Regions from separate parts of the Rahnella sp. CFA14(1/10) genome, predicted to be linked through region 3. Evidence: predicted binding sites of a transcription regulator. Region 3 holds the regulator's gene; each other region holds the start of a gene.
What was found. The regulator PurR, encoded in region 3, represses purine synthesis genes. The targets are predictions, from matches to a motif close to CANGCAAACGTTTGCNTG.
Positions count from the first base shown of each region.

Region 1: EVX52_RS19630 (NCS2 family permease) is a predicted target of PurR. The motif match lies at 1,530-1,547, and genes of this name have one in related genera.
Region 2: purL (phosphoribosylformylglycinamidine synthase) is a predicted target of PurR. The motif match lies at 1,483-1,500, and genes of this name have one in related genera.

Region 1 covers NZ_SEWS01000010.1:92,835-96,108, forward strand. The annotation lists gene EVX52_RS19620 (bifunctional diguanylate cyclase/phosphodiesterase) at 1-201, opposite strand, end outside; gene EVX52_RS19625 (glutathione S-transferase family protein) at 467-1,135, shown strand; gene EVX52_RS19630 (NCS2 family permease) at 1,663-3,030, shown strand; gene EVX52_RS19635 (Na+/H+ antiporter) at 3,198-3,274, shown strand, end outside.
Region 2 covers NZ_SEWS01000012.1:127,049-130,322, forward strand. The annotation lists gene purL (phosphoribosylformylglycinamidine synthase) at 1-1,386, opposite strand, end outside; gene mltF (membrane-bound lytic murein transglycosylase MltF) at 1,665-3,125, shown strand; gene tadA (tRNA adenosine(34) deaminase TadA) at 3,144-3,274, opposite strand, start outside.
Region 3 covers NZ_SEWS01000001.1:250,375-253,648, reverse strand. The annotation lists gene punC (purine nucleoside transporter PunC) at 1-129, opposite strand, end outside; gene punR (DNA-binding transcriptional activator PunR) at 266-1,171, shown strand; gene purR (HTH-type transcriptional repressor PurR) at 1,207-2,232, opposite strand; gene EVX52_RS25730 (YnhF family membrane protein) at 2,537-2,656, shown strand; gene EVX52_RS01195 (C40 family peptidase) at 2,822-3,274, opposite strand, start outside.

The sequences.
Region 1 (3,274 bases), on a different contig from region 3:
ATTAAAAGCCAGCATGCCGATAAAATGCATCGACCAGATGCCGATGCCCATTGCAATGGCGCCACCTGTTAACCAAAGTCGGGAAGCCCTTCCTTCCGTGGTGGCGACCCGGCCCGCCATATCTAGCGCGGTATAAGAGGCAAGCATTGCAACAATGAACGAAAACATCACAAGCACATTGTTGTAATTACTGGAAAACATGTGAGGCTCCACAAAGAGAGAGTCGATAGCGACGGGCTGATTTTTATCCGGCGATAATGGCATTAAGAATTATTAAAGGCGAATGAACTTACGATATTTTTTTCATGTAATTAAGATTAATCCGTAAGTGATTTTAATCAAATAAAAAGTTTTTTGATAAATTAATCCTGAAGAAAGGGAGGGTTTTAAAACGAAACAGATACGCGTTTTGAAAGCGTTGTCTATAGTTAACAAATAATTAAATGAAACAGGACGACAGACATTTATGTTAACAGTGCATCATTTGGATAATTCCCGTTCGCAGCGAATCTTATGGATGCTCGAAGAACTGGACATTCCTTACGAAATCAAACGTTATCAGCGGGATAAAAAATCCATGCTGGCACCGGCATCACTCAAAAAAATTCATCCTCTGGGCAAGTCACCCGTACTGGAAGATAACGGACTGATCCTCGCGGAATCCGGCGCCATTATTGAATACCTGCAGGAGGTGTATGACGATGCGGGCACGCTGAAACCCACGGCGTTTGCCGAGCGTCAGCAATATCGTTACTGGATGCACTACGCTGAAGGATCGCTGATGCCTTTGCTGGTCATGAAGCTGATTTTCAGCCGTCTGGGTCAACCGCCAATGCCATGGCTGATCCGCCCGATTGCCGGCGCGATCGGGCAGGGCGTGCAGAAAAATTATCTGGATAAACAGATCCATACTCATCTGGATTATCTTGAACAGCACCTGGTAACTCATCCTTATTTTGCCGGTTATCAGTTCAGCGCAGCAGATATTCAGATGAGTTTCCCGATAGAAGCGATCAATGCCCGGTCCGGACTTGGGAAATACCCGCAACTGAATGCCTGGCTATCAAATGTGACTGCACGTCCGGCCTATCAGAAGGCGCTGGAAAACGGCGGACCATTTAATATTTTACGTTAATCCATTACGCGCTTTTATATTATTCAGGCATTGATTGCGCATGATGGGGTACGCAATCAACGCCTGATAAAAATAAACCACAATAAATACCCTGCTATTTATTTCGCCTCTTTTTCTTCCTTTTTTGCCACCGGATAAATTTCCACCACAATCGCGTTTTTATTGACCGGACAACGGTAAATTATTGCCATTCACAGTTGATGTGCGCCGGTTAAAGGCGAGATAATCGTTTGCGTACCTCCCCTTCATACTTCACGTTGCAGACGTGTTGGCTAGGTCGGTCACCCGAATCACTTACCTGAGTAAGCTCATCGGGATTCCCTTCCTTGCCGCCTTCCTGCAACATGAATTATTTGGGGCGTTTTTTTTAATGAGTCCCCGCCATACGCGCTGCGAGTTAAACGTTTGCTTTGCCGTTCTGACGCTTTTTCCGGCGATTCAGGACGACAAATAAGGAAAGGAACGTGCAGAAACGGTTTCATAATGACCACGCCGGCTAATCAGTAAAGACATTCAGAGGATTTTCCATGTCGAGTCAACAACCTCAGGCGGGCAGCGCCGTTGCGCCAAAAAGCCCGCTTGATGCTTTTTTCAAAATGAGTGCGCGTGGCAGTAATGTCCGTCAGGAAGTGATAGCGGGCTTAACGACTTTTCTGGCGATGGTATATTCGGTCATTGTCGTGCCATCCATGCTCGGCAAAGCAGGCTTCTCGCCAAGTGCAGTATTTGTTGCGACCTGTCTGGTTGCCGGTTTTGGTTCCTTGCTGATGGGCCTGTGGGCAAACCTGCCGCTGGCGATTGGTTGCGCCATTTCTCTGACTGCCTTTACCGCTTTTAGTCTGGTTTTGGGCCAGCATATCAGCGTACCGGTGGCACTCGGCGCGGTATTTCTGATGGGCGTCTTGTTCACTATTATCTCGGTGACGGGCATCCGTTCGTGGATTTTGCGCAATCTGCCAACAGGCGTTGCGCATGGCACCGGTATCGGTATTGGTTTATTCCTGTTACTGATCGCCGCCAACGGTGTTGGCCTGGTGGTGAAAAACCCGCTGGACGGCTTACCGGTGGCACTTGGCGCGTTCACCTCTTTCCCGGTAGTGATGACATTACTCGGTCTGGCGGTGATTTTTGGCCTGGAGAAACTGCGTGTTCCGGGTGGCATCTTGCTGGTGATTATCGCGATTTCGATTATCGGCCTGATCTTCGATCCTGCCGTGAAATATCAGGGTTTGTTTGCGATACCTTCTCTGGCAGGCGCTGACGGCAAATCGGTGATTTTCGATCTGGATATCATGGGTGCGCTGAAAGCTGCGGTATTACCCAGTGTACTGGCCCTGGTGATGACGGCGGTGTTTGATGCCACCGGCACCATTCGCGCGGTCGCCGGTCAGGCCAATCTACTGGATGAAAACGGGCAGATCATCAGCGGCGGAAAAGCCCTGACGGCTGACTCCGTGAGCAGTATTTTCGCTTCCCTGGTTGGCGCTTCTCCGGCTGCGGTTTATATCGAATCGGCAGCCGGCACGGCGGCTGGCGGTAAAACCGGCCTGACAGCCACCGTGGTCGGTGTGCTATTCCTGCTGATGTTGTTCCTGTCTCCGCTGTCTTATCTGGTCCCTGCTTACGCCACCGCACCTGCGCTGATGTACGTTGGTCTGCTGATGCTCAGCAATGTCACCAAACTGGATTTCAGCGATTTTGTTGACGCGATGTCAGGGTTACTTTGCGCGGTCTTTATTGTTCTGACCTGTAACATTGTCACCGGCATCATGCTCGGTTTCAGCGCACTGGTGATTGGCCGTATTTTCTCCGGCGAATGGCGTAAACTTAACGCTGGCACGGTGATTATCGCTGTGGCGCTGGTGGCGTTTTATGCGGGCGGATGGGCGATCTGATCTGTTTGCTCCTCCCTCTTCGCAGGGGGAGGAGCAAATCCTCTCTGATGTAACCGCACGCACTGATTTAAATCACATCTCCTTTTGATCTACTATTCCTTAGTTCGCTCCGGACTCACTCACCTGCGTCTGGCTGAAATTTATAAAAACAAGAGTCTAAGGAAAGCATGGAAATCTTCTTTACCATTCTGATTTTGATTCTGGTGGTGTCGCTCTCCGGCGTCGTCACCAGAATGTTGCCGTT
Region 2 (3,274 bases), on a different contig from region 3:
GGCATCAGACTGACCGGAAGCCATAGAAGATGCCGCACCGCCGCCCAGACCGATATTCATCGCCGGACCACCAAGAACGATCAGTTTCGCGCCAACGGTGATTTCACCTTTTTGTACGTGATCAGCACGGATGTTACCGATACCGCCCGCCAGCATGATCGGTTTATGATAACCGCGCAGCTCCGGGCCGTTGTGGCTGTTGACGTTTTCTTCATAAGTACGGAAGTAGCCCAGTAATGCCGGACGACCAAATTCGTTGTTAAATGCGGCCCCGCCCAGCGGACCGTCGGTCATAATATCCAGCGCGGTAACGATACGATCCGGCTTACCAAAGTCTTCTTCCCATGGTTGTTCAAAACCCGGAATACGCAGGTTGGAAACGGAGAAACCGACCAGACCGGCTTTAGGTTTCGCACCACGGCCGGTTGCGCCTTCATCACGGATTTCGCCGCCGGAACCGGTGGCCGCACCCGGCCACGGAGAGATCGCCGTCGGGTGGTTATGGGTCTCGACCTTCATCAGGATATGCGCCTGTTCCTGATGAAAATCATACAGACCGTCTTTTGCATCAGCGTAGAAACGGCCGACCTGTGAACCTTCCATCACGGCGGCGTTATCTTTATACGCAGACAGCACGTGATCAGGGGTGTGTTCGAAGGTGTTCTTAATCATCTTAAACAGGGATTTCGGCTGCGTTTTACCGTCGATAATCCAGTCTGCGTTGAAGATTTTGTGACGACAGTGTTCTGAGTTTGCCTGTGCGAACATATACAGTTCGATATCCGTCGGGTTGCGCCCCAACGACGTAAAGGCAGCCATCAGATAATCAATTTCGTCCTGCGCCAGCGCCAGACCTAATTTGGTATTGGCGGCTTCCAGTGCGCCACGGCCCTCACCGAGGATATCCACATGTTGCACAGGGGCAGGCTGATGCTGTGCAAACAGCGCGCTGGCGTCTTCCAGCTGGCCAAAGACGGTTTCCATCATGCGGTCATGCAGCAAGGCACCCAGTTCGCTCCACTGAGCTTCGGCCAGTTGCGGTGCCTGAACATAAAATGCCAGACCGCGCTCCAGACGCAGAACCTGTGACAGGCCGCAATTGTGTGCGATATCGGTAGCTTTGGAAGACCACGGAGAAATGGTGCCGGGGCGCGGGGTCACTAACAGTAAACGACCAGAAGGAGCATGTTCAGCGAGAGAAGGACCGTATTTCAGAAGGCGTTGTAACTTGGTTTGTTCGTCCGAATTCAGCGGCGCGCTGACATCGGCAAAGTGTACATATTCGGCGTAAATATCGCTGACCGGAAGGCGGACTTCCTGACAACGGGACAACAATTTATTAATGCGAAAAGCCGACAAAGCGGGCGAACCACGCAGTATTTCCATAATGACAGATCTCTCGTCTTCGAAGACACTGACCACAGTGCTTCATTGGGCGCAACAGGGGGAAAACGCGGGCTATTATAAAGAAAGCTGGCGTCCGACGAAACCGTTTGCGCAGGGAAACTTGATATTCATTTATAGGCCCACATATCTTGCGGGTATCATGAATAAAGTTGCAGACTGCCGTTTTGTTGAGCAAAATGCGTCAGCACTGGGGATATAACCATACTAACTGCACAGCATAGCGTAAAAAAACAAGAGCGCCGCAGCGAGATAACTATTTGACGCGACTAAAAATTAATTATGTCCTGGTGGGGATCGCCGCCCTGTTACTGGCGCTGGCTTTATGGCCCGCAGTCCCATGGCACAGAGGTGAAGGCGACCAGCTGGATCACATAAAATCCCGTGGAGAATTGCGCGTAAGCACGCTCAATTCTCCACTGACTTTTATGGAATCTCCGGAAGGTAATCTCGGCTTCGATTACGAACTGGCTAAACGCTTTGCAGATTATCTGGGCGTGCGGCTGGTCGTGACACAGCACACCACCATCGAGAGCATGTTTGACGATCTGGACCATGATCATACTGACCTGCTGGCTTCCGGGCTGGTATATAACAATGCGCGGCTGAAAAACTACCGCGCCGGTCCGGAGTACTATTCCGTTTCCCAGCAGCTGGTTTACCGGCAGGGTGCCGTGCGTCCGAAAAGCTTTGCGGACATCAAAGGCTCGCTGGTGGTGTCTGCCGGCAGCGCACATATCGCCACACTCGAAGACGCCAGTAAAAAGTATCCCGGCCTCACGTGGACCACAACCGATAAGATGTCGCCACGCGATTTGTTGCAGCAAGTCGAGAACGGCAAACTCGATTATACGCTGGGCGATTCGGTGACTATCGCGCTGATGCAGCGCGTCTATCCGCGTCTGGCGGTGGCTTTTGATGCCACTGATGACGAACCCGTGACCTGGTACTACCGCAAGCAACCTGATGACGACAGCCTCTCGGCCGCCATGCTGGACTTTTTCAGCCAGATTTCTGAAGACGGTACACTGGAAAAGCTGGAGGAGAAATATCTCGGGCATGTGGGCGATTTTGATTACGTCGATACCCGGACTTTCCTTAACGCCATCGACAGTACGCTGCCGGATTTACAGCCGCTGTTTGAAAAATATGCCGGGAATATTGACTGGCGTTTACTGGCTGCCATCGCCTATCAGGAGTCACATTGGGATCCGCAGGCGAAATCCCCGACCGGCGTACGGGGTGTGATGATGCTGACCCGTGCAACCGCTGGCGGGCTGAATGTCGACGACCGTACTGACGCCGAACAGAGCATTCGCGGCGGTGCCCAGTATCTGTCGCATCTGATGGATAAAATGCCGGAATCAATTCCGCAGGATGAACGGATCTGGTTTGCCCTTGCCGCTTATAACATGGGTTATGGTCATATGCTGGATGCCCGTAAGCTGACGGCGCAGCAAAAAGGCAATCCTGACAGCTGGGCTGATGTGAAGCAACGCTTGCCGATGCTGAATCAGAAACGCTTCTTCAGCCGGACGAGTTACGGATATGCGCGTGGTACGCAGGCGTATAACTATGTGGAGAATATCCGTCGTTATCAGCTGAGTCTGGTGGGATACCTGATGGAAAAGGAAAAACAGCAGGCACAGAAAGCCGCCTTACAGGCTCAGTTAGGTCAGGGGTATCCGGTGGTCAATGCGCAGGAAGCCCTGGCACCGTAAGGCTGGCAGGCCTGTTTATCAGGCCTGTTCATCCGACGCATTACCCGCCTGAGCAGCACGCTCTGCCAGTCGCAGCGCTTTTTTCTGGCTGCGGCGAAAACGGAAAAAACGACTCAGTTGTTCCGAACAGGCTTCTGCCAGTACACCCG
Region 3 (3,274 bases):
GATCATCCCGGGGCTGGTCATCAGACTGGTTTGCATGGCACTGAATGCAGGCAGATACATATCGGTGGCTAAAAAGCCCAGCATGCTCAGACCCGCAAGATAGAGCATAAATCCAAAGGAGGGTTTCATTATTGTCTCGTTAATTTATTTATTGCAGATGATGTGACGCAGATTTCATACCGGGGGCGGAGTTTAACGCTTTGATAACAGGCTTGTGAAACGTTAATATTTGCACTCTGCTATCAAAAAAATTGAAGGCTGGATTATGTGGTCAGAATACGCTCTCGAAGTGGTTGATGCTGTCGCAAGAACCGGCAGTTTTAGTGCAGCTGCGCAGGACTTACACCGTGTGCCTTCTGCCATCAGTTACACCGTCCGCCAGCTTGAACAATGGCTGGCCGTGCCGTTGTTTGAACGTCGACATCGTGACGTAGTGCTGACGCCAGCGGGAAAGGTTTTTGTCGATGAAGCACGGGTTATGACAAAAAAAATGATAGCCACCCGCCGGCAGTGTCAACAGGTGGCGAACGGCTGGCGCGGCGAATTACGTGTGGCGGTCGACCGGATTGTCAAACCCGCACGGACACGGCGTCTGGTGCTCGATTTTTATCGCCATTTTGCGGATACCGAACTCATTATTCACTCGGAAGTGTTTAACGGTGTCTGGGATGCGTTGGTCGACGGGCGTGCAGACGTGGCGATCGGCGCTACGCGCGCGATACCGGTTGGCGGGCGCTTCAGTTTTCGTGATATGGGATTTATGGACTGGCATTGTGTCGTCAGCCCGCAACATCCGCTGGCGCAGCTATCCGGTGCGCTGAACGATGATCAACTGCGACCTTATCCGGCATTGTGCCTGGAAGATACTTCCCGGACATTGCCTAAGCGTGATACCTGGACGCTCGATAACCAGCGGCGTCTGGTCGTGCCGGACTGGACCTGTGCGCTGGAATGCCTGACTGAGGGTTTATGCGTGGGTATGATGCCGGTTCACCGGGTCATGCCGTGGATTGAACAGGGAAAATTACAGGTGCTGGCACTGGAGAATATATTCCCTGACAGCCCGTGCTGCCTGACGTGGGATCAAAGCAATCCTTCACCTTCACTGAGCTGGCTGTTGGAATACATGGGCGATACAGACACCATGAATCAGGAATGGCTGCGCGATTAGAACAAACGCCTGCACAGGCAGGCGTTTGTTATTTGTTAACGACGGTAATCGCGGTACGGGCCGTCGGCGACTGAACGGCGCTCGACCAGTTTCGGATGCACTTCGATGGTCTGGGACTCTTCACGCTTACTGACAATTCTGTCCAGTAACATCGTAAAGGCCATTTCACCCAGACGTTCTTTCGGCTGATGCACGGTTGTCAGCGCCGGGGAGAAGTAACGGGCGTTACGCACATTGTCGTACCCGATCACGGAAATATCCTGAGGAACGCGAAGGCCGAGTTCGTCTGCGGCACAAATTGCACCCATTGCCATCACATCGCCGCCGCAAAATACGGCAGTCGGACGATGCTTCTGCATCAGAATCTTATGCATTGCCTGGTAGCCAGACTCTGGTTCGAAATCACCCTGAACTACCCATTCGTCACGAAGAGGAATATTGGCTTCAGTCAGTGCTTTCACAAAACCCTGGAAGCGGCCGCCGCCGGTATTACGCGCCAGTTGCCCGGGGATCACGCCAATATCACGATGACCGCGTTCAATCAGATAACGACCGGCCATGTAACCACCTTCGAAAGCGTTATCGATAATGCTGTCGGTAAAGTTCTTGCGTGCTTCACCCCAGTCCATGACCACCATGGGAATCGAGCGGTACTCTTCGAGCATATTGAGCAATTCATCAGGGTATTCCGCGCACATCACCAGCAAGCCGTCGACGCGTTTTTGCGCCAGCATTTGCAGGTAGGCCTGTTGTTTCTCCAGGTTATTATGCGAGTTACACAAAATCAGCGTATAGCCTTTGGAGAAGCAGCTGTTTTCCACGGCTTCAATCACTTCGGCAAAATAGGGCGCTTCGCTTGAGGTGGCCAGCAGGCCGATGGTTTTAGTGTTATTGACCTTCAGACTGCGGGCTACAGCACTCGGAGAGTAATGTAACTCTTTGATTGCAAGGAGAACCGCTTCTTTGGTTTCTTCGGCGACGAAACGTGTTTTATTGATGACGTGCGACACGGTTGTAGTGGAAACGCCAGCGCGCTTTGCGACATCTTTAATCGTTGCCATGTAAACAATGACTCCTGAACTCACGTGCTTCAGCACGTTAGCATTATGTTAATCGTTTGCCTGCGAGGATTTAACTGCTGGCTTCTCAAAGGGCAGTGAAATCATTGGGTGGATTCTTCAGAATGAGGCGCGAAATGCTCTCGGGTGAAATCGACCGGCACACAGACGTGTTAACCGACAATTTTCTCTTATAATGCAGGAAAGTGGAAGCAAAATTCTCAGGAACGCATTGTCATTCAACACAAGATTTTAAAGGTTAATTATGAGAAAATGCGTTGGCACACAATGAGTGTGGTATTAAGAAATGCCACAATTTGATCCGAAAGGGGGTTTGATGGACAGCAACCTGAAATTATCGTTGATCACCACGGTATGCGCTTTGCTTATGATTATCGCTTTCAGCTTCACTGCAATAATGAACTGATTCAATAAGTGATCCGCCATAAAAAAGGGCGACGCCTGTCACAGGCGTCGCCCTTTTCAATGTTACGCAGTGACCGTTACCGCCGATGTTCTTCCCTGCAGAAACGCTTCGTTAAATGCTATTCAATGGCTGATTAGCGAACCTTCAGACTTAACGAATTGTTTATTATCGGATCGTTTTAGGGGTCATTACCCGACGTGCGCCTACATAGTGGTCTTGCCAGTAATCATCGCCAAGAGAAGTAATTTTAATGTCTTCGCCCGTTCTTGGAGACTGAATAAACTTGCCGTTGCCAACGTAAACCCCAACATGGTCTGCCGCGCCGCGGTTATTGATTCTGAAGAACACCAGATCACCGCTTTCAAGTTCGCCGCGTTTGACCGGAGCGGCATCGCGCAGGTGATACATTTCATTCGCTGTACGTGGCATTTTTATACGGATCAAATCTTTGTAAGCATAATAAACTAAGCCGCTGCAATCAAAACCGGTATTCGGCGAGGTTCCGCCCCAGCGATACGGTTTTCCTACCTGGTGCATCAGTTTGGTCATGGCCGTTTGCTGAGCATGCTGATAGCGTTTTTTATGTGTTGCACTTAGCGTAATCGGTTTGCTGTCTTC